One region of the Alteromonas sp. I10 genome, then DNA from elsewhere that is predicted to be linked to it. Evidence: predicted binding sites of a transcription regulator. Region 1 holds the regulator's gene; each other region holds the start of a gene.
What was found. Region 1 encodes sigma-54, which starts transcription at its own class of promoters, with help from an activator protein. Its sites were predicted from a motif close to GTTGGCACGNNNNTNGNNT; they were not measured.
Positions count from the first base shown of each region.

Region 2: BZA03_RS05375 (DUF2726 domain-containing protein) is a predicted target of sigma-54. The motif match lies at 4,182-4,200, and genes of this name have one in related genera.
Region 3: BZA03_RS00400 (PAS domain-containing sensor histidine kinase) is a predicted target of sigma-54. The motif match lies at 2,340-2,358, and genes of this name have one in related genera.

Region 1 covers NZ_QJJN01000003.1:240,741-247,947, forward strand. Annotated here, with positions in the region: gene BZA03_RS07910 (calcium/sodium antiporter) at 1-923, shown strand, start outside; gene BZA03_RS07915 (KpsF/GutQ family sugar-phosphate isomerase) at 926-1,906, shown strand; gene kdsC (3-deoxy-manno-octulosonate-8-phosphatase KdsC) at 1,907-2,455, shown strand; gene lptC (LPS export ABC transporter periplasmic protein LptC) at 2,452-3,030, shown strand; gene lptA (lipopolysaccharide transport periplasmic protein LptA) at 2,999-3,553, shown strand; gene lptB (LPS export ABC transporter ATP-binding protein) at 3,556-4,281, shown strand; gene BZA03_RS07940 (RNA polymerase factor sigma-54) at 4,355-5,836, shown strand; gene hpf (ribosome hibernation promoting factor) at 5,867-6,154, shown strand; gene ptsN (PTS IIA-like nitrogen regulatory protein PtsN) at 6,168-6,611, shown strand; gene rapZ (RNase adapter RapZ) at 6,696-7,207, shown strand, end outside.
Region 2 covers NZ_QJJN01000002.1:222,158-229,364, reverse strand. Annotated here, with positions in the region: gene gltB (glutamate synthase large subunit) at 1-462, shown strand, start outside; gene BZA03_RS05390 (FAD-dependent oxidoreductase) at 476-1,891, shown strand; gene BZA03_RS05385 (M20/M25/M40 family metallo-hydrolase) at 2,020-3,537, shown strand; gene BZA03_RS05380 (hypothetical protein) at 3,697-4,146, shown strand; gene BZA03_RS05375 (DUF2726 domain-containing protein) at 4,356-4,943, shown strand; gene BZA03_RS05370 (5'-methylthioadenosine/adenosylhomocysteine nucleosidase) at 5,108-5,809, shown strand; gene BZA03_RS05365 (cobalamin biosynthesis protein) at 5,811-6,755, shown strand; gene BZA03_RS05360 (cobalamin-binding protein) at 6,755-7,207, shown strand, end outside.
Region 3 covers NZ_QJJN01000001.1:104,830-112,036, reverse strand. Annotated here, with positions in the region: gene BZA03_RS00405 (sigma-54 dependent transcriptional regulator) at 1-1,134, opposite strand, end outside; gene BZA03_RS00400 (PAS domain-containing sensor histidine kinase) at 1,151-2,293, opposite strand; gene BZA03_RS00395 (sigma-54 dependent transcriptional regulator) at 2,430-3,893, opposite strand; gene BZA03_RS00390 (flagellin) at 4,057-4,857, opposite strand; gene pseB (UDP-N-acetylglucosamine 4,6-dehydratase (inverting)) at 5,091-6,092, shown strand; gene pseC (UDP-4-amino-4,6-dideoxy-N-acetyl-beta-L-altrosamine transaminase) at 6,089-7,207, shown strand, end outside.

The sequences.
Region 1 (7,207 bases):
TGATTGTACTGAGTTGGAGCGCTGACCGGTTTGTATATGGCGCCTCAGCTTTAGCAAAAAACATCGGCATTTCTCCAATGATGATCGGACTAACGATTGTCGCTATGGGATCTTCGGCACCTGAAATTGTGGTTTCCGCCATAGCCTCCGCAAATGGCAATATGAACACCGCCGTGGGTAACGCGCTAGGTTCTAACATCACGAACATCGCGCTAGTTTTAGGTATAACCGCGCTAGTGAAACCATTGCTTGTTTCATCAACAACATTAAAGCGCGAGCTTCCAGCACTCCTTATCATCTCATTGATTGCTATTGGCTTTATGTTTGACGGTGAACTTAAGTCTTATGAAGGCATTATCCTACTAGGCCTGTTCATTTTCGTACTGGCAATGATGGCGTGGTTGTCGCTACAGGTAGATAAAGAAGACCCTCTGGTTGCGGAAACCGCAGATGAAATCCCCAAAGGCGTTTCAAATACGTCAGCCCTCATTTGGATTGGTGTAGGCCTTGTAATACTGCCATTAAGTGCTCACTTTTTGGTGAACTCAGCAGTAGAAATTGCCAGATACATGGGCATTTCGGATTTAGTTATCGGACTAACAATTATTGCGTTTGGTACAAGTCTACCTGAACTAGCAGCAAGTGTTGCGGGTGTACTGAAAGGTGAAGACGATTTAGCACTGGGTAATATCATCGGGTCAAATATCTTCAACCTACTTGCCGTTCTTGGCATGCCCGGCTTAATCGCGCCTGGTATCCTGGACCCTGACGTCTATAACCGAGATATGTACGTAATGCTTGGTTTAACATTATTATTGTTCTTGTTCAGCTTCGATTTAATCGGCAAACGTACAATATCAAGAACAAATGGATTCATACTTCTGGCTTGCTTTATCGGCTATCAATTCTGGCTATTCGGATAATCATGAATACACAAACTCAGATGAACTATATCGACTCAGCGAAGCGCGTTATTGAAATTGAAACACAGGCTATTGCTAATCTGGCAGAACGCTTAAACAATGAATTTATCGCTGCCTGTAATATTCTCTTTGCCTGCAAGGGTAAAGTTGTCGTGAGTGGTATGGGAAAGTCTGGGCATATCGGAAATAAAATTGCCGCTACGCTTGCCAGTACAGGGACTCCTGCATTTTTCATGCACCCTGGTGAAGCCAACCATGGCGACTTGGGCATGCTAAGCAAAGGCGATGTCTTACTCGCCATCTCTAATTCTGGCGAGACTAACGAGCTAGTTAACTTATTGCCCGTAGTTAAGCGCTTAGGCATACAGGTGGTCGCCATGACCAACAGTGCTTCCAGTTCATTGGGGCAACACGCAGATGTCGTACTTGATATCAGCGTTGAAAAAGAAGCGTGTTCGCTAGGTCTTGCTCCTACGTCAAGCACAACCGCCACACTGGTTATGGGTGATGCGCTTGCGGTAGCACTGCTCGACCAAAAAGGTTTCACCTCAGATGACTTTGCGCTTTCGCACCCAGGCGGTAGTTTAGGCAGAAAACTTCTGCTTAAAGTTAGCGATATCATGCTAAGCGGCAGTGATATCCCCCTTGTCCATGCCAGTGCTTCTGTCGCTGACGCACTGCTGGAAATATCTAAAAAGGGATTGGGTATGACAGGCGTGATAGCGGCAGACGGTACGCTGACAGGCGTCTTTACGGATGGCGACCTACGACGAATCCTCGATGCCCGCGTAGACGTACACAGTGCGACAGTAGAAGAAGTAATGACTAAAGGCGGCAAGACTACCACCGCAGGTCAGCTGGCTGTAGAAGCCCTGAACTTGATGGAAACCCATAAAATTAGTGCGTTAATGGTTACTGACGATAAGCGCAAACCTGTTGGGGCTTTTAACATGCATATGCTACTAAAAGCAGGAGTGCTTTAAATGACAACCACCTTGTACACGGAAATAAATGACTCGCTTTTCGCAAAACTAGCCAAGATAAAGTTGCTGGTATGCGACGTTGATGGTGTGTTCTCAGATGGCCGAATTTACTTAGGTAACGACGGTGAAGAACTTAAAGCATTCCATACCCGTGATGGATATGGTGTAAAAGCGCTAGTGAGCAATGGAGTGAATGTCGCGGTTATTACTGGACGTCGCTCTGCCATTGTTGAAAATAGAATGAAGGCACTGAATGTTGCACATATAATTCAAGGCGAAGAGAATAAAGCAGACGCGCTTAGTGACCTGATGAAACGCCTTGAGTTAAACACTGACGAAGTGGCTGCGGTAGGTGATGACATGCCAGATACGGGTATGTACAAGCACGTTGCGGTTAAAATTGCGGTTGCCGATGCCCATCCTTACGTAGCAAAACAAGCAAACTGGATTACGACCCTTCCCGGTGGGTTTGGCGCTGTCCGAGAAATATCGGATACCATTTTGCAGGCCAAAGGGATAGCAAATGAGATTTTTGGAGCTAGTGTATGAGTCTGTTTGGCTTTAATCGCTTAGGATTAAGTATATCGGCGCTATTTATTCTGGCGATGCTGATGTACATCCCTACGTGGATGGAAGAGCAGCCTGAAACGCAGGGGAATCGTGAAAACGATGCGCTAAAGCCCGCCTACAAAGCAAAAAATCTAACCACTACGCTGTACAATCAAGACGGTGAGTTAAATCACAAAGTATTTGCAGAGTCGATGGAGCATTACGACCAGCTTGGCTTTGTATTGTTTCAGCAACCTAAATACACCCTTTATACAGAAAACGCGTCATCACCATGGGTGGTAACCGCTGATGAAGGTACACTATACAATAACGAGCTAATCCAGCTGGAAAACCAAGTTAATATTGAGAACCAAACTGGCGATGACTTTGTCAGAAGTATATCGACCGAGTACATTCAAATTAATTTAGAAACCAAGCAAATGACATCTGACCAACCCGTTGAAATACTGGGCACCCAATATGTCATTTTAAGTAATGGGTTTAACGCGAATTTACGCACACAAGAATACGAGCTTTTAGATCATGTACAAACCACTTATTCCCCTAGCAACTAGTTTATTGCTTGCCATCGCTAGCGGTGCGGTACACGCCAGTGAAGATGATTTTTCGCAGCCCATAAAAATAGGCTCGAACACCCAGTTTATCGACGGTAAAAATAAAACCGCGTTGTACAAAGACGACGTACTCATAACTCAAGGCTCTTTGGTTATTGAAGCTGACGAAGTGGAAGTAATTGCCACTGACGGTGGTGGTCGTGAAATATTTATTGCTAGAGGGAAGCCTGCAAGCTATTCCCAGCAATTGGAAGACGGCACGCCAGTTTCAGCAAAAGCTAATGAAATACGCTATGAAGTGGTGAACCGAACGATTTCTCTTGCCGGAAACGCAGAGTTGAAACAAGACACCAGTAAAGTACAGGGTGACAACATCACGTTCGATATGATTACCGAGCAATTGCTAGCGACTGGCGGCGCAGGTAAGGATGGTGAGGGTCGAGTGACCACAGTATTCACACCTGAGACCATTCGCAAAACTTCGTCTAAGAAAGACAAAAAAGACAACGAGGGCAATGAATAGCAATGGCAACTTTGAGCGCTAAAAATCTTGCTAAGGCTTACAAGTCAAGACAGGTTGTACGAGATGTAAGCCTGTCTGTCTCAACGGGTCAAATTGTTGGTCTTCTTGGCCCAAATGGCGCTGGTAAGACCACCACATTCTACATGATTGTTGGTTTAGTGAATCTGGATAAAGGTAAGATTGAAATCGACGACAATGAGCTAACTCATCAGCCCATGCACGAGCGTGCACGCCGCGGAATTGGCTACCTACCGCAGGAAGCCTCTATTTTCAGAAAGCTCACCGTGCATGAAAATATCATGGCCATTTTGCAAACCCGTAAAGATTTAAATTCACAACAGCAAGAAGAAGAAGCAGATGCGCTACTTGATGAATTTAATATTAACCATATACGTAATAGTACGGGGATGAGTTTGTCAGGGGGCGAACGCCGTCGCGTTGAGATTGCCCGCGCTCTGGCAGCAAAACCGCAATTTATTTTGTTAGACGAACCATTTGCTGGTGTTGATCCAATATCAGTTAATGATATAAAGAAGATAATACAACATCTTCGCGATAGGGGGATTGGAATCCTTATCACGGACCATAACGTACGAGAGACATTGGATGTTTGTGAAAAGGCGTACATTGTGAGTCATGGCGAGCTTATTGCGCAAGGAACGGCGGAACAGGTTTTAAGTAATCAAAAAGTAAGGGATGTATACCTAGGCGAACAATTCAGGCTATAGTTAATGTAACCGAATTGTCATTTTTCAGTTTCGCTCTGGTATATTCAATTTAGAGCATTTAAATAAGACGTAGATGAAACCATCTTTACAGCTAAAATTTAGCCAACAACTTACCATGACACCACAGCTTCAGCAGGCCATTAAACTGCTGCAGCTTTCTACACTTGATCTTCAACAAGAGATCCAAGAAGCGCTCGATTCTAATCCGCTATTAGAAGTTGAAGAAGGTAACGACGAGCCGCAACTAGAAAAGAACAATATCGACAACGATGACAGCGGCTCTGAGGCCACTGCTTCTGCATCTAGTGACACATTAGAAGCCGGCGATGCACTTGAGAAAAACGATCTTCCCGATGAGCTGCCAATCGACAGCACATGGGACGAATACTATTCTGCTTCATCTTCTCCAGCTCCAGGTCCATCCAATGACGACGAGCAAATCTTCCAAGGTGAGACTACTGAAGATATTCAAGAGCACCTTCTTTGGCAAATGCGCCTTACCCATTTCTCGGATACCGATCGCGCAATCGCTACAGCAATCATCGACTCTATTGACGAGTCAGGTTATTTAACCGTTACCCTTGACGATATTTTAGAAGCGGTTAACGATGATGATATGGAAGAGCCGATTGAAATGGACGAAATAGAATGTGTGCTTAAGCGCATTCAGATGTTCGACCCTATTGGTTCTGGCTCTCGCTCTCCACAAGAATGTTTGATGGTGCAATTGCGCCAGTTTTCAGAAGACACACCGTGGCTTGCTGAAGCAAAGCAACTGATTGAAGAGTACTCTGACTTACTGAGCAGCAAAGACTATCGTACGCTTATGCGTAAAAGCCGATTGAAAGAAGATCAGCTACGCGAGGCAATGCGTTTACTGCAAACCTTGAATCCTCGCCCAGGTAGTGCTTTAGTTACTAAAGAGCCTGAGTACGTTATTCCTGATGTCTCAGTAACCAAGAAAAATGGCCGTTGGGTGGTTGAGCTGAACCCCGACAGTCTGCCTAAGTTAAGCGTAAATCAACAATACGCTGCAATGAGTCGCCGTGCCAAGAATAGTAGCGATTCACAATTCATCCGCTCACACATGCAAGAGGCTAAGTGGTTCATAAAGAGCCTTGAATCTCGTAACGAAACCTTAATGAAGGTTGCAAACTGCATTGTGCAGCAGCAAATGGGCTTTTTTGAGCACGGCCCGGAAATGATGAAACCAATGGTGCTAAATGATGTCGCAGAAATGGTAGATATGCACGAATCCACTATTTCGCGAGTGACAACGCAAAAGTACATGCATACGCCACGTGGAATCTTCGAATTGAAGTATTTCTTCTCAAGCCACGTTGCAACAGAGTCTGGTGGTGAATGTTCATCTACAGCGATTCGTGCATTGATCAAGAAATTAGTGGCCGCTGAAAAGCCTAGCAAGCCGCTAAGTGATAGCAAGATTGCTTCATTGTTGGCCGAACAAGGCATTAAAGTTGCCCGGCGAACAATAGCAAAGTACCGGGAATCGTTGTCGATCCCGCCGTCGAACCAACGCAAAAGCCTTATTTAATCGGGCTTAATAATATAAGGAAGACGAAATATGCAAATCAACCTTACTGGTCATCATGTCGAAATCACCGACTCTTTGCGTAATTATGTCGATACGAAGTTCAGCAAACTTGAACGTCACTTTGATCACATTTCTAATGTGCATGTCATCCTGAACGTTGAAAAATTAAATCAAAAAGCCGAAGCGACCGTTCATTTAAGTGGCGCTGAAGTATTCGCATCCTCAGAAAATACCGACATGTATGCGGCGATTGACAGCATGGTTGATAAACTCGACCGGCAGGTAATCAAGCATAAGGAAAAACTGAAAAAACATTAGTAGTTAATTAAGCATGGATATACAAGCCATCGTAAGTCTGGACCGCACCGAGTGTGCGGTTCAGTGTAATAGTAAAAAGCGAATTCTTGAGATCATCGCTGATATCGCTGCCAAGCAAAACGAGAACATTGATCAGGCAACGGTACTCAACAGTTTGATGGCTCGAGAGCGTATGGGTAGTACAGGCATTGGCAATGGTATCGCCCTGCCCCACGGACGCCTACCGGGCCTTGAGAAAGTGATTGCCATTGTTGTAACCAGCACTCCAGCAATCGACTTTGACGCCCTTGACGAGAAACCCGTAGACATCTTTTTTGCGCTACTCGTTCCCGAGGAACAGACCGAAGGACACCTTCAAACGCTGGCCACCGTGGCTGGTAAACTAAGCGACAAAGAAACGATTAAAGCAATACGTCGCGCAACGACAAGCGACGATATTCTATCTGCATTAAGTTAAACATTAAGCGCCTATTAACCGTTTAGTAGGCGCCTAATTCAACAACGCGTATGTGATAAAACCAGAGTATTAGGGAGAAAGTAGGTGAAGCTGATAATAATCAGTGGTCGTTCGGGGTCTGGTAAGTCTGTCGCACTTCGCGCATTGGAAGATTTAGGTTATTACTGTGTTGATAATATCCCGGTAAACTTACTTCCCACCTTAACCCATACAGTTGTTGACGAGTACGATCAGGTTGCGGTAAGTATCGATGTGAGAAACTTACCTAAAAATCCTGACGATTTGGTAGAAATTCTAGACTACCTGCCTTCTTCGTGGTCGATGACCATTGTTTACATTGACGCGAGCGATGATGTACTGGTTAAGCGTTTTAGCGAAACACGTCGTCTTCACCCTCTCGCCAAGCTTAATAAATCGCTTTCAGAAGCCATTAAAGCCGAGTCTGCCCTACTTGCTCCTATTGCTGAACGCGCAGATTTATATTTAGACACAGATAAGCTTACCATTCACCAACTGGCTGAGTTAATTCGAGAGCGTATCCTAGGTAAGAAAAGCTCACGCCTTGTGCTTGTGTTTGAGTCGTTTGGCTTTAAGCA
Region 2 (7,207 bases), on a different contig from region 1:
ACAGGCGGTAAGCTGTTTGCTGCTGGCCGTGCTGGCGAGCGCTTTGGCGTACGTAACTCTGGTGCTATTGCGGTAGTTGAAGGCATTGGCGATAACGGCTGTGAATATATGACAGGCGGCATCGTGGCTGTACTTGGTCCGGTTGGTGTTAACTTCGGTGCAGGTATGACTGGTGGTTTTGCTTATCTTATGGATGATGGTGACGACCTTGATAACCGTGTAAATGCGGAACTGGTCGATGTAATGCCAATTGAAGATAAAGCGATTCTTGCTGAGCACTTACGTGGCTTAATTAATCAGCATTACGAAGAAACAGGAAGCGAGCACTCGTTGTCGTTGCTTACTGACTTCGCCGCAACGCTGAAACGCTTCAAGCTTATTAAGCCAAAAACCAGTGATGTGAAAAACTTGCTTGGTCACATCAGTCGTTCAAGTGCTGAATTACGCATTCAGGCTCAGTAGGAGGATTTAGTTTATGGCAAAGAACGTATATCAATTTGTCGATGTTGAACGTATCGATCCGCCGAAAAAGCCGATCATGGTACGTAAACAAGAGTTCGCGGAAATTTATCAACCGCTGAGCCAATCTCAAACCGAAGGCCAAGCAGATCGCTGCTTGGACTGCGGTAACCCATACTGTGAATGGAAGTGCCCAGTGCACAACTACATTCCACAATGGTTAAGCTTGGCCAACGAAGGCCGCATTTTAGAAGCTGCGGAACTTTCTCATAAAACCAACAGTTTGCCGGAAGTATGCGGCCGCGTATGTCCGCAGGACAGACTGTGCGAAGGTGCATGTACACTGAATGACGATTTTGGTGCAGTTACTATCGGTAGTATTGAGAAGTACATTACCGATACAGCATTCAAAATGGGCTGGCGCCCAGATATGTCTGACGTAGTATGGACCGACAAGAAAGTGGCGATTGTAGGTGCAGGCCCAGCTGGTCTTGCATGTGCTGATATTCTGGTTCGTAACGGCGTTAAACCTGTTGTTTACGACAAATACGAAGAAATTGGTGGCCTACTTACATTTGGTATCCCGTCTTTTAAATTAGAGAAAGACGTGATCAAGCTACGCCGCCAAATCTTTACCGAGATGGGTGTTGAGTTCGTACTTAACACTGAAATTGGTAAAGACATACAGTTCCAGGATTTGCTTGATAAATACGATGCTGTTTTCTTAGGCATGGGTACGTACAAGTCGATGCAAGGTGGTTTCGATAACGAAGAAGTTGAAGGCGTTCACGAAGCCTTACCTTTCCTTATCGCCAACACCAATCGCGTAATGGGCCTTGAAAAAGATCCTGCTGATTACATTGATATGAAAGGCAAGCGCGTCGTTGTATTAGGTGGTGGTGATACCACCATGGACTGTGTTCGTACGTCAATTCGCCAAGGCGCTGCCCAAGTTACCTGTGCATACCGCCGTGACGAAGAAAGCATGCCAGGCTCTCGCCGCGAAGTTGTTAATGCGAAAGAAGAAGGGGTTGAGTTTAAATTCAATCTTCAGCCGCTAGACATTGCAGTAGATGAAAACGGTAAGGCATGTGGTGTTAAGCTGGTTAAAACCGAAATGGGGCCACCGGATGCCAATGGTCGCCGCCGCCCTGTTGAGGTGGAAGGTTCAGAGCACGTACTAGAAGCAGACGCGGTAATTATCGCCTTCGGCTTCCAGCCCAGCCCTGCGCCATGGTTTGCTGACTTCGGCATTATGCTTGATGAAAAAGGTCGCGTACGCGCGCCATCTGCTGGCAAATTTGCTTACCAGACCTCTCACCCGCAAGTCTTTGCCGGTGGCGATATGGTACGTGGTAGTGACTTGGTTGTTACTGCTATCGACGAAGGCCGTAAAGCCGCAGAAGGGATTATGGACTATATTGGCGTTTAACCTTCGCTAACTAAAGCCTATTGTCCAATCACGAAAAGCTCGATAGTTCTGCTATCGAGCTTTTTTTATTTAAAACTAAAGAGATACGATTTACATTAGATAGAATAATTGAATAAAGAGATGACATCATGAGATTGCGGACAGGGCTACTTTACGGGTTATTTTTAGTTTCCGTTTCATATTGCGCCCAGGCAGAGGAAAGTAACGCACTTACCACTCGCTCGGCTAAAGCAGTGTTCGCAGACTACTTGGAATATCTCACGCTACCCAACGTTGCAACGCAATCAGCAACTGATATAGAAAAGGTTGCGCGTTGGACGGCAACGAAATACAGCGAGTATGGTTTTAATACTCAGCTGCTGGAAAACAACGGCATGCCGATGCTGTATGCTGATTACATGCTAGCTGGGAAAAATGCCCCTACCCTGCTTTTTTATGCACATATGGATGGTCAACCGGTTAACGCTGAGTTGTGGGAACAAGACAGCCCTTGGAAGCCCGTTCTAAAAATCGAAGAAAATGACAGCTGGGTTGAAAAACCACTCTCTTTACTCGATAAAGACTATGACCCTAATTGGCGTATTTTTGCGCGCTCGGCATCTGACGACAAAGCCCCAATAATGATGTTACTAGCAGCCATAAACTCACTTTCGACGAATAAGGTGACGCCATCAGTTAATATCAAAGTGCTCCTTGATTCAAACGAGGAAGGTGGCTCTCCTACCCTCGCAAAAGTGATAGAAAAAAACAAAGCGCAGCTTTCTGCAGATGCCGTAGTAATGTTAGACGGTCCCATGCATCCATCCAACGCTTCTACCGTGGTTTTCGGTCATCGCGGTGCGACACTGGTTAAGCTCACTGTTTTCGGACCAAACTCTGATAGCCATAGTGGGCACTTTGGCAACTACATTCAAAACCCCGCTTTTATGCTCTCAACACTCTTAGCAGGGATGAAAAATGAAAATGGCAAGGTGACTATTCCTAATTATTACGGAGACACTCCTCTGTCAGAAGAAACAAAACAGGTGCTTCGAGACATTCCTATTGATGAAAATGCACTATTGGCACGCCTTGGGGTAACAAAGTCAGAGTCTGTAGGTGGCAACTACTATGAATCCATTAGTCTTCCATCTCTAAATATCAATGGATTGAGCGCTGCAAGCACAACAGCAGTAAGGACAATCATTCCGGCTAGCGCTACAGCGTCCATCGATATTAGAACTACAAAAGAGGCTCACTCGTCCAGACAAGTTAAGCTGTTAAAAGACTATATAACAGCTAAGGGATATCACATTGTGGACGAATTGCCATCAAAAGAAACCCGTCTAAAGCATGAAAAACTCATTCTTATAGAAGTTAGCCCCGGCACTGCAGCACTACAAACGTCCCTCGATGAGCCAGTTGGTCTATGGGCGCAAAAGGCACTAGAATCTGTAAGCGATGAGAAGGTTGTAGTTATTCCAATGATGGGGGGTACTGTTCCAACCGCACCGCTAGTAAACAGTATAGAGAAGCCGGTAATTCTTATTCCATTAGTCAATGCTGATAACAATCAACACGCCCCTAATGAAAACTTACGTATAGGGAACTTTTACAGTGGAACAAATGCGCTGTATCAATTACTGACCACGCCTTATGACCAGTAATAGAGTTGTAGTGATGAAGTGATGCTTTAAACCAAAACCTATACGAAAAACCTCACTAATATACGTTAATAGACCAAGGTTTAGTTGAAGCGCGAGAGTTACGACTCTACTATCGTTTAAGCAATTAAAGACATCGCACATCGGGTGAAGAATCTATCTATGCAGCATTTAAACATTAAGAAACTTACATTTTGTCTAACACTGGCGATAGCAGCGAGCAATGCCAGCTTAGCTGATACCATTGCTGTTGACGCTTCATTAAATGCGCAAGTTAACAACCAAACTAAGAAACAAAGCGTCAACTCTTCACCTAGTAAGCCAAGCATCATGTCTTGCCCTTCTGATTTTCAGCAAATTAAGATTTCTGATGATGCAAGACAATGCCAAGCATTTGACGAAAGCAAGACAGCAGTAATGGTTTACCACTCTCCTCGCTCCCCGAGTGAATTACTGAATGTTTACCAAACGGCGCACCCCGCTTTAAAAACTCACACGCCAGTTAGCGGCCGCACGTTGTTATCCTCAGAAGATAAAGGGGTCAGAGTAATAATCAGCCCAGATAATACTGGCTCTCAAGTGGATATTCTTGTTACATCCACAACGAAATAAGCCCTTTTAGCAAGACAACTACGAAATCTACTCATGTTGGCATCTGCTTTGCAAAATCATCAATAACTACTCCACGGTAACAGTGAGTGTCATTTTTATGACGCTCAAACTGCAAACGGAGCCCAAGCTTTTTTCGATATAAACACTTTAGCGGGCTTCTTTATTACGCATTCCGTGGGCTTTAACTATTGATATTTGCGAGGGTTACGATGGAATTGGCAATTATTCTAATGATGTTACTTATTGTCGTTGCACTGGGTGCCATAAAGTTGTCAGACGGCGGTGTCGCATTTCCATTTAGGCGAAAGCCGCAATTGTTCACCCCCGTTGAGCACTCTTTTTTAAACCTTATCGAACAGGCTATGGGAAGAGAGTTTCGCATAGTGTGCCGTGTGCGTCTTAACGATTTAGTGGCGGTTCGCCAGTCTGCAAATAAAAAGACGGCAAGCCAAGCCATCAGCAGAGCTTCTAGCAGACAGCTCGACTTTGTATTAGTAGATAAACACGACATGAGTCCTGTTCTTGCTATCGACTTAGTTCATAGCCAAGGCAAAGATGGTTATAAATCACAAAAAGACTGGTTTGTAACCGGAGCACTTGATGCTGCCGGCCTTCCTCATGCAAGAATTAAAGTGAAATCTGGTTATACCGTTGAAGATATTCGCGAGTGTTTGGAAAACAAACTCATTCCATATCGCCGTTTACAGCAAAAAATGGCACAGCTGCCAACGCATAATCCAGAGCCACCAAAGCGCCCGACTCGCCCAGTGCGTTCAAGCAGACCAGCTGCAGCTTAAGACATAAGCCCACTTCCCCTGGCCTTTGTTGCTTTGCTATTTTCTTACTCTCAAATAGCGGTAACAGAGGCATTTTTCTGTCAGTTTCTCTATTTTCCTTATACAATTAACGCTTTCAACAGCGTATTCACGCGTTAAATTCCCTCAACACCGTCGGTAAAGTTATGAAAAAAATTGGTATTTTAGGTGCAATGGACGAAGAAGTTGCGCTACTTAAAGCGTCACTTTGGAATGTAAAAGAAACCCAGTGGAAGCACCTGACGTTTTACGAAGGTACACTTAACGACATAGAAGTGGTGCTAGTAAAATGCGGTATTGGTAAAGTGGCTGCAGCAATTGCTACTACTGTACTTATCGAACAGTACGCCCCTGATGCTGTTGTCAATACCGGTTCTGCCGGAGGTTTCGACAAGAATCTAAACATCGGTGATTTAGTGATCGCCAGTCACGTTATTCACCATGATGCCGATTTAACCCATTTTGGCTACAAGCTCGGTCAATGCGCAGGTATGCCTGAAGATTTCCGTTGCGATACAAGGTTAATGGAAGCCGCTCGTAGTGCTGCCACAGGCATTACGTCGCTTCAGTCGACAACAGGTTTAATCTGTACGGGCGATGCGTTTATCGGTAGCGACGAAGCTGTAGCAGAACTGCGTGAAAACTTCCCAGACATGAAAGCGGTTGAGATGGAAGGTGCAGCTATAGGTCAAACTTGCCATATGCTCGACACGCCTTTCCTTGTCATTCGTTCATTGTCGGATATTGCAGGAAAAACGTCGTCAGTGAGCTTTAAAGAGTATCTAGACACTGCCGCTAAACACTCAGCACAATTAGTTATGGCAATGATTAAGGCTCTCGCAAAATAAGATGACAGAGGTAATTAGCGACCCGCAATACCAGTCGCTATTCGTACTTTGGCTGGCTATCGCCGTTGACGCATTATGGCGCTGGCCCCAAAGTACTCATCCATTAACGCTCATGCGCTACCTCGTTCAGCAAATGGGGCGCAAAGTGGTGCCCTCTCGCGAATACGGTAGGTCTCAGCACTATATTTCAGGCTCATTAGCCGCCCTAGTTCTTCTTGCGCCATTGGTAGTATGTGTTGCCATCTTGGTGTACATGGCCCAATACCCCGTATTCTTTGAGGCGATTATTCTTGTCGCACTGCTCGACTACGGTTACCAGCGTCAACAGTACAAAAAAGTGCTGGCGAGTGTGGGAAGAAATAAAAAATCCCTCGCACGTGAAATGGCGCAAACCATTACTGCACGTCAATGCGATTCACTTTCCGATATAGGAATTGCCAAAGCCGCGATAGAATCGCTATGGCTGAAGTTTCTTTATCTTTATTGCGGCGTTATTTTCTACTTTGTAGTGGCAGGCCCCATAGGCGCACTCATTTATCGATTGCTTTTGCTCACATCTTGGCAGTGGCATTACCGAACCCCTGCAATGACTTTCTTTGCCAAACCCGTACGCAATCTTGTTTACTTACTTAATATGCCGCCCGCGGTCATTGGTGGTCTAGCAACACTACTGGTCAGCCATCCTATTAAAGGGTTTCGCGCCATAAAGCGCTCCCCAGTGAAAGATAAAACCTCGCTACTGCTTGCGCTTATGGGCGGTGTGCTTGATATTAAACTCGGCGGCCCAGCAATTTATGCCAACAAGAAGATTCGATACACCCGCGTGGGAGGCGCTAACGAGGTAAAGTACTCTCACATGTTGACAGCCAAAAATACGGTTACTCATGCCATGATTGCGGTTAGCGCCTTCGCATCGTTAGCTATGCTGGCAATGGCCGTAGCCTAATGAAAACAGCAGTTATGATGAAAACCATTTTTTTTGTAATTTTAAGCTATTTACCTCTTCTCACATTTGCTAACTCAGAATCAGATGCCGAGACAAAGCACCTAGCTCATTCAGATCAATTTGCTTCTGCCGATGTTGCACCAAGCTCGGAATCAAGCGCCTTATCAAATTCCGTCGAGCTAAAGATAGTCAGCCTTGCGCCCCACCTTACCGAATGGGCATTTAGTTTGGGCTTAGGCCCTAACCTTGTAGGTGTAAGCGACTATAGCGACTATCCTGACGCCGCGAAAAATATTAAGCGGGTGGCGGATTTTCAAGGTGCCGATATCGCTACCATTGTGGCGTTAGAACCTGATTTAATTCTTGCATGGGATGGAGGCAATAAGCCGCAAGATATCCATAAGCTTTCCTCGATGGGTCTAAACGTATTTAGCAGTAAGGTCGAAAATATC
Region 3 (7,207 bases), on a different contig from region 1:
TGCAGTCATGTCTTCGTCAATCATTAAATCGCTGGCGTCGATTTCATTGTGTTCGCATAAAATAAGCGCCCGTTGAACCACGTTTTCTAGTTCGCGAACGTTCCCTGGCCAGCTGTATTGTGACAGCTTATTGCGTGCTGCTGCGCTTAACCTGATAGTACCCAGCCCTTGAGAACTAGCGTGACGCTGAACCAGATGTTCGGCGAGAGGGACAATATCACCCGGACGTTCCGATAGCGGGCGCCACTCAATAGGGAATACATTTAAGCGGTAGTACAAATCTTCTCTGAACTCTCCCGCATCCACTGCTTTTCTCAAATCTCGGTTACTTGTAGCAATAACACGGACGTTGAGCTTAACGGTTTTACGTCCGCCAAGACGCTCTACTTCGCGCTCTTGTAACACGCGTAGCAGTTTAGCTTGAAGCGCCAAATCCATCTCGGTTATTTCATCAAGTAACAGCGTACCGTCTTGGGCTTGTTCAAATTTACCCGGGCAAGCTTGGATTGCGCCGGTGAACGCACCTTTTTCGTAACCAAACAAGGTCGCTTCTAGCATGTTCTCTGGTATGGCTGCACAGTTGATGGCGACAAATGGCGCATCACTTCGCGGCGACTGATCGTGAATATAGCGAGACAGCACTTCTTTACCCGAACCGCTTGGTCCCATTACCATCACAGTGGCGTCGGACTTCGCGACTTTGCGAGAAAGCTCAAGTAACTTCAAGCTTGAAGGGTCAGCAACAATAGGCGTGCGTGACTCTATTTTTTGAGCCGGCGCGTAGCGTCCCACTAAATTAAGCAGTACTTCTGGGGCAAACGGTTTGGATAGATAATCTGTTGCGCCATCGCGCATTGCCTGCACGGCATCATCAATAGTGGCATAGGCTGTCATCAATAGCACCGGCATATTGGGGTACTTAGTTTTGATACTTTTAAGTAGCGTTAAACCGCTCATTTCGCCCATTTGAATATCGCTTACCACTAAATCGACGGAGCGCGAAGACAGCACCATTAACGCTTCTTCAGCACAGTCAGCGGCAACAACCTCATAGTTACCTAACAGAAGGGTGTCTAGGAGTGCTTCGCGTAATCCTGCGTCATCTTCAACAATTAAAATGGTAGTTTTAGACATTATTCTCTCCTATGACCTACGCAACATGAGTCAATGTTTGTGAAGATTGAGCGTTCACCACACACGGCAAAGACACACTAAAGCACGCCCCACCTTCTGGCATATTTGATACGCTAAGCAAACCGTTGTGGGCGTTTACGACGGATTTAACCACCGCAAGACCAAGGCCCGTGCCATGAGTTTTAGTTGTGAAAAACGGTTCAAAAATTTTGTTTTTGAGTTTATCCGGTACGCCAGGACCTTTATCTATAATGGCCACATGCAAACGTTCATCAGACACTGCAGTTTCTACGTGCACGCACTCCCCTTTCGGAGTAACTTGGCTCGCGTTGTGAACAAGGTTTAATAACGCGCCTTGAAGCGCTGTAAGATTACCGGTAATAGATACGTTTTTATCGAAGCCGCTAAAAGTTAGCGTTTGCTGTGCTTGAGCCGTCATGGTTTGGGCACTGCCTTCAATTGAAGTAAACAACTCTCCCAAGCTAATTTGGCTGACCACTTGTTCTTCCCCTGACTTAGCGAAAAGCAGCATGTCGTTAACCTGACTCTCTAGCTCTTTAAGCCTGTCAGTTAGCTTGTTTGCAAATTGAGTTTGTGCTTCTTGTCCCAAGCCTTTGCGCGTTAAATTAGACGCATAGAGCATGGCCGCAGAAAGAGGCGTACGAATTTGGTGAGCAAGGGATGCCACCATTTTTCCGAGAGAAGACAGGCGCTGCATATGACTCACGCGTGCTTGCAGCTGCCGCGTTTCGGTTAAGTCGGTAATAACAATTAATTGCCCAGGCTCATTTTCTAATGGCGTGATAGAAAGCTTCACTCGGCGACCGTCAACAAGTGAGACTTCGTGGCCGTCGTCAGCGCGAGGCTTGAATGAGCGCGTGATAATACTTCGCCACACTTCCTCTTCCAGCGGTTCACCTAACAGTGCTTTCGCTTGTTCATTGGCTTGGCGCACGATCCCTTTACCGTCTATAACGATAACGCCAGCAGGCATTACCTGAAGTAAGTGCTCAAGTCGACTCGCCTGCAACCGTAAAGACGAAATATCGTCACTGCTTGAGGGGTCGTATTCATCACGAGATATCGCATTATCAATACTATCTAACGCATAGCTTGATGCTGAGTACTCAGTTGATTGTGGTGTGCTGTCAAAAGCCATATTGCCCTCGTCAAATTGCAGACGCTGTTAAACTATGACTTAGATAAAGCAGAAGATGTGCCAATTCATCATTGGCTTATTTTTCAGTTAGATAGGATTAAATTATAGAGGAAAGCGCAACGTCAATTACCTGACATTACGCTTCTTCAGTACGTTGAATATCGTACTTCCGCATTTTCTCGACAAGCGTTGTTCTGCGCATACCAAGTTTGTCGGCAGCTCGAGCCACCACCCAATCTTGATTGTCTAACGCCTGTCGAATGAGGTTTACTTCCAACTCAGAAAGGTACTCTTTGAGATTAACCCCTTCCTCAGGTAAAGATGAAGAAACCATTCCGTTCAAACCCTCATGGCTTTGCTCGTTAAGATCTTCTTCAGGCTCTTGCGCGGCCGCTTCAGCAAAGAGTGCATTGAATGCTTCACGCTCAAGAATTTCTTCGGGATAATCAGGCTCGTAAGCCTGTATATCACCGTATTGATATTTCTCAGGTAAATCGGCGATATCAACGATTTGACCAGGATAAAGAATTGTTAAGCGTTCAACCAAGTTAGACAGCTCACGAACGTTGCCCGCCCATTCGTGCTCCATTAACGAGGCGATCGCTTGCTCGGTAAAGCGCACACCTTCCACCCCATCACCTTGGATACGACTATTTAGCTCTTGGAGCAGTAAGGGGATATCGTCTTTTCTTTGTCTAAGTGCAGGGCTATCAATTGGGAACACGTTGAGTCGGTAATACAAGTCCTCACGGAACTTGTCTTCACTGATCATGGTTTCCAAATTGCGGTGCGTCGCGGCGATGATGCGTACGTTACACTGAAGGGGCTTGTTGCCGCCTACGCGCTCGAAGGTACGCTCTTGTAACACGCGCAATAATTTAACCTGCATCTGAAGCGGCATATCACCGATTTCATCCAGAAACAACGTACGGCCTTCCGCTAACTCAAAACGGCCTTTACGCGCGCTGATTGCGCCAGTAAACGCGCCTTTTTCGTGACCAAACAGCTCGCTTTCCAGCAGTTCGCCAGGAATGGCACCGCAGTTTACCGGAATAAATGGCCCGTCTTTGCGTTCAGATAAGAAGTGAACATTACGTGCAACGACCTCTTTACCTGTTCCAGACTCACCTAGAATCAAGACAGTGGCATCAGTTGGAGCAACCTGTTCAACTAATCGACGAACTATTTGTATTTGTTCGCTTTTACCAATAAGGCTTCTAAACAGTCGCGTCTTTGTTCCCGATGTACGAGACAAGCTCGGTTTGCGCCTTGAGTATTCTTGGCAACGATGGATAGCTTGGGTCAAAACGGGATAGGTTAATGGCGTTGCAATAACGCTAACGAGATTACAACCTGCTGATGCTTGGCTATTATTTTCAACCAATGCTACAAATGGTATGTGAGGAAACTTCTCAACCAGTCCGCTGACTATGGCTGGCGATATGTGCTCAATAAGAACAGCATCAGCCCCACTATCTTGCAAATACCGTTCGCAATCACTAAAGCCTCGCGATTGACACGATTCTCCCATGAAGGTAACGATAGTTTCCAAGTTTTGAATAAGTTCCTGGTTGTCACTAACCAGCAAAATGTTCTTCATCAATTCCCCGAGAACGCTTTGTTATTATTTACAGTTTAGCGCATTTATAAATTGTAACGACAAAAGATCGGAGCGCAACCGCTGTTTTCGGAAATGTATCAATAAAAAAAGCAGGTTACCCTGCTTCTTTCGATTAATTTTAGCAAAATTAACGTATGTTGGTTTAACTCAACAACGATAAAACCTGACTCTGCTGCTGATTCGCTTGCGCTTGAACGGTTAGCGCCGCCTGACCCAGCACATCGTTTGACGCCTGCTGTGACACAGCTTGAGCAAAATCAAGATCTTGAATGCGGCTACGCGCTTCAGCGGTGTTCACGTTAGCTTGAGTAAGAGAACGCGCCGCACTTTCGAAACGGTTTTGGGTAGCACCTAAATCGCCTCGCGCGTTACCGATCGTTTCAATTGCAGCATCAGTTGCACCTAGCGCATCTTCAATGCTAGTGCCAGATGTAATATCGATAGCCAGTACATCATTTAATTGAGCAGCAACATCTTGTGTATTGACGCTTATTGATTGACCCGCACTTGAACCTGATTGGAATTCAAGTGAGCCATTTTCAGATAATAACGGCTTGCCAGCAAAATTCGTCTGCTCAATGGTTTGAGAGATATTCTCTTGTAATTGCGTAATTTCAGATTGAATAGCACGGCGATCGCCACTGCTCAAAACACCATTACCAGACTGTAAGGTAAGTTCGCGAATGCGGTTTACATCGTCATTGATGCTGCCTAAACCACCCTCTGCGACCTGCGCCACCGAAATTCCGTCGTAAACGTTATTAATAGCCTGGCGGTTGCCTTCTACTTCTGAAGTTAACCGATCGATGATTTGCTGGGCCGCTGCGCCGTCAGTTGCATCTTTAATTTTCTTACCACTGGCAAGCTTTTCCATCAAGGATTCTTGCTTCTCTTGCACTTGGCTGAGAAGTGAGTTACCTGAATCGGAACCTATTTTAATCATGAGGCTACCCTATTAAACTTTCACTTAATATAGTGTAGTAAATAGACAGAAGAATAACGAGTGACTGTTTTTTTAAAGAGTATGAAAATGAATACCCAACGGCTCAACGGTATCGTTACTGTTGAGTATTTCACTTTTTATTTAAGGAAGACTCGTTAAAAACTAATGGTTTATGGCATTGTTGCCGACACATGATATATTTAAACGATAATCATAAAAATCGTGGGCGATCTATGTTTGACGGCAAGTCTATATTGATAACAGGTGGTACAGGTTCGTTCGGTCATAAATACACCGAAAATTTGTTATCACGCTATAACCCCAAGCGCTTAATTATCTATTCGCGTGACGAGCTAAAACAGTTCGAAATGCAGCAGAAATTTAATGCTCCCTGCATGCGCTACTTTATCGGTGATGTGCGAGATAAAGACCGCCTTACGCGCGCAATGCAAGGGGTAGACTACGTTATCCATGCTGCCGCCATGAAACAAGTTCCGGCTGCTGAATATAATCCCACGGAGTGCATCCGCACTAATATCGATGGCGCTGAAAACGTTATAAACGCAGCTATTGATAATTCGGTAAGCAAAGTTATCGCGCTGTCGACCGACAAAGCAGCTAACCCCGTTAATTTGTACGGTGCGACTAAGCTCGCTTCCGATAAGCTGTTTGTTGCAGCAAATAATATGGTTGGCGCGGGCAGACCTCGATTTTCTGTAGTGAGATACGGGAATGTAGTGGGCTCTAGAGGCTCGGTTGTTCCGTTTTTCAATAAGCTCATTGAAGAAGGCACTGACCATATTCCGGTTACGCATAAAGATATGACGCGATTTTGGATAACACTTCAGCAGGGCGTCGACTTTGTTTTGAAGAATTTCGAGCGCATGATGGGTGGCGAAATATTTGTGCCCAAAATACCGTCAATTAGAATTACCGATTTAGCCGAAGCCATGGCACCAGGTGTACCCATTAAGATAGTGGGTATTCGACCTGGCGAGAAACTTCACGAAATGATGTGCCCTGGCGACATGGCCTTTCACACTTTCGAATATGACGATCACTTTGTCATTGCACCATCCATCAAGTTCTTCCACAGGAGTAATAACTTTACTTCAAACGGACTGGAGGAAGTAGGTAAGCCAGTTTCAGATGGTTTCGAATATGTATCTGATACAAATCCACATTTTCTCACGGTAGAGGAAATAGTTTCCTGTAATAAGGATGCGGATAAGTGATCCCATACGGACGTCAGTCGATTGATGAAGATGACATTAACACCGTCGTTAATTCACTAAAATCCAACTGGCTAACGCAAGGTCCAGCCGTACCAGCATTTGAAGAAGCTCTGACTCTGCAAAGCGGTGCTAAGCATGCTGTAGCGGTTAACAGCGCTACGTCAGCACTGCACCTCGCTTGCCTTGCTCTTGGAGTAGAGAAAAACGATACGGTATGGACCAGCCCCAACTCCTTCGTTGCCTCTGCGAATTGTGCACTTTACTGCGGTGCCGAGGTAGACTTTGTTGATGTAGAGCCCACAACAGGCAATATGGATGTAAGTGCATTAGCCGCAAAGTTAGCGCAGGCTAAAGAGCATGGAACCCTTCCCAAAGCTGTCATTCCCGTGCATTTCGCAGGTCAATCATGCGACATGAAAGCTATTGCGGCGCTCGCTGAAAAATATCACTTTCGTATTATCGAAGATGCTTCTCACGCTATTGGCGCGAAATACCGCGATCAGCCAGTTGGAAGCTGTCAGTATTCAGACATTACGGTTTTCAGTTTTCACCCCGTTAAGATAATCACTACGATGGAAGGCGGCGCGGCGTTAACCAATAAAAGCGAGTTAGCTCGAAAAATTCAGCTGATGCGAAGCCACGGCGTTACGGCAGTTCAGGACGAAATGACAGAAGTTTCTCATGGACCTTGGTACTACCAACAGGTGCTATTGGGCTTTAACTACCGCATGAACGATGTAGAGGCTGCACTAGGCACAAGTCAGCTAACAAAACTGGCTCAATTCGTTGAGCAAAGAAACGTACTCGCGGCTTTTTATGACAATGCATTCGAACATCAAGCCAATATCACGCCTCTGGATGTAAAAAGTAACTGCTACAGTAGCTATCACTTGTACGTTGTAAGAGCCACAAGGTTGAACTCTGAAACGCATAAAATTGCTATAGAGACCTTGAGAGCGAAGGGAATTTTTGCTCACGTCCACTACATTCCCATTCACCTTCAGCCATTTTATCAAAAATTAGGCTTCAAAAAAGGTGACTACCCGCATGCCGAACAATACTATCACCATGCTATTACGCTACCTCTTTACCCGTCATTAACGCAAGAAGAAGCG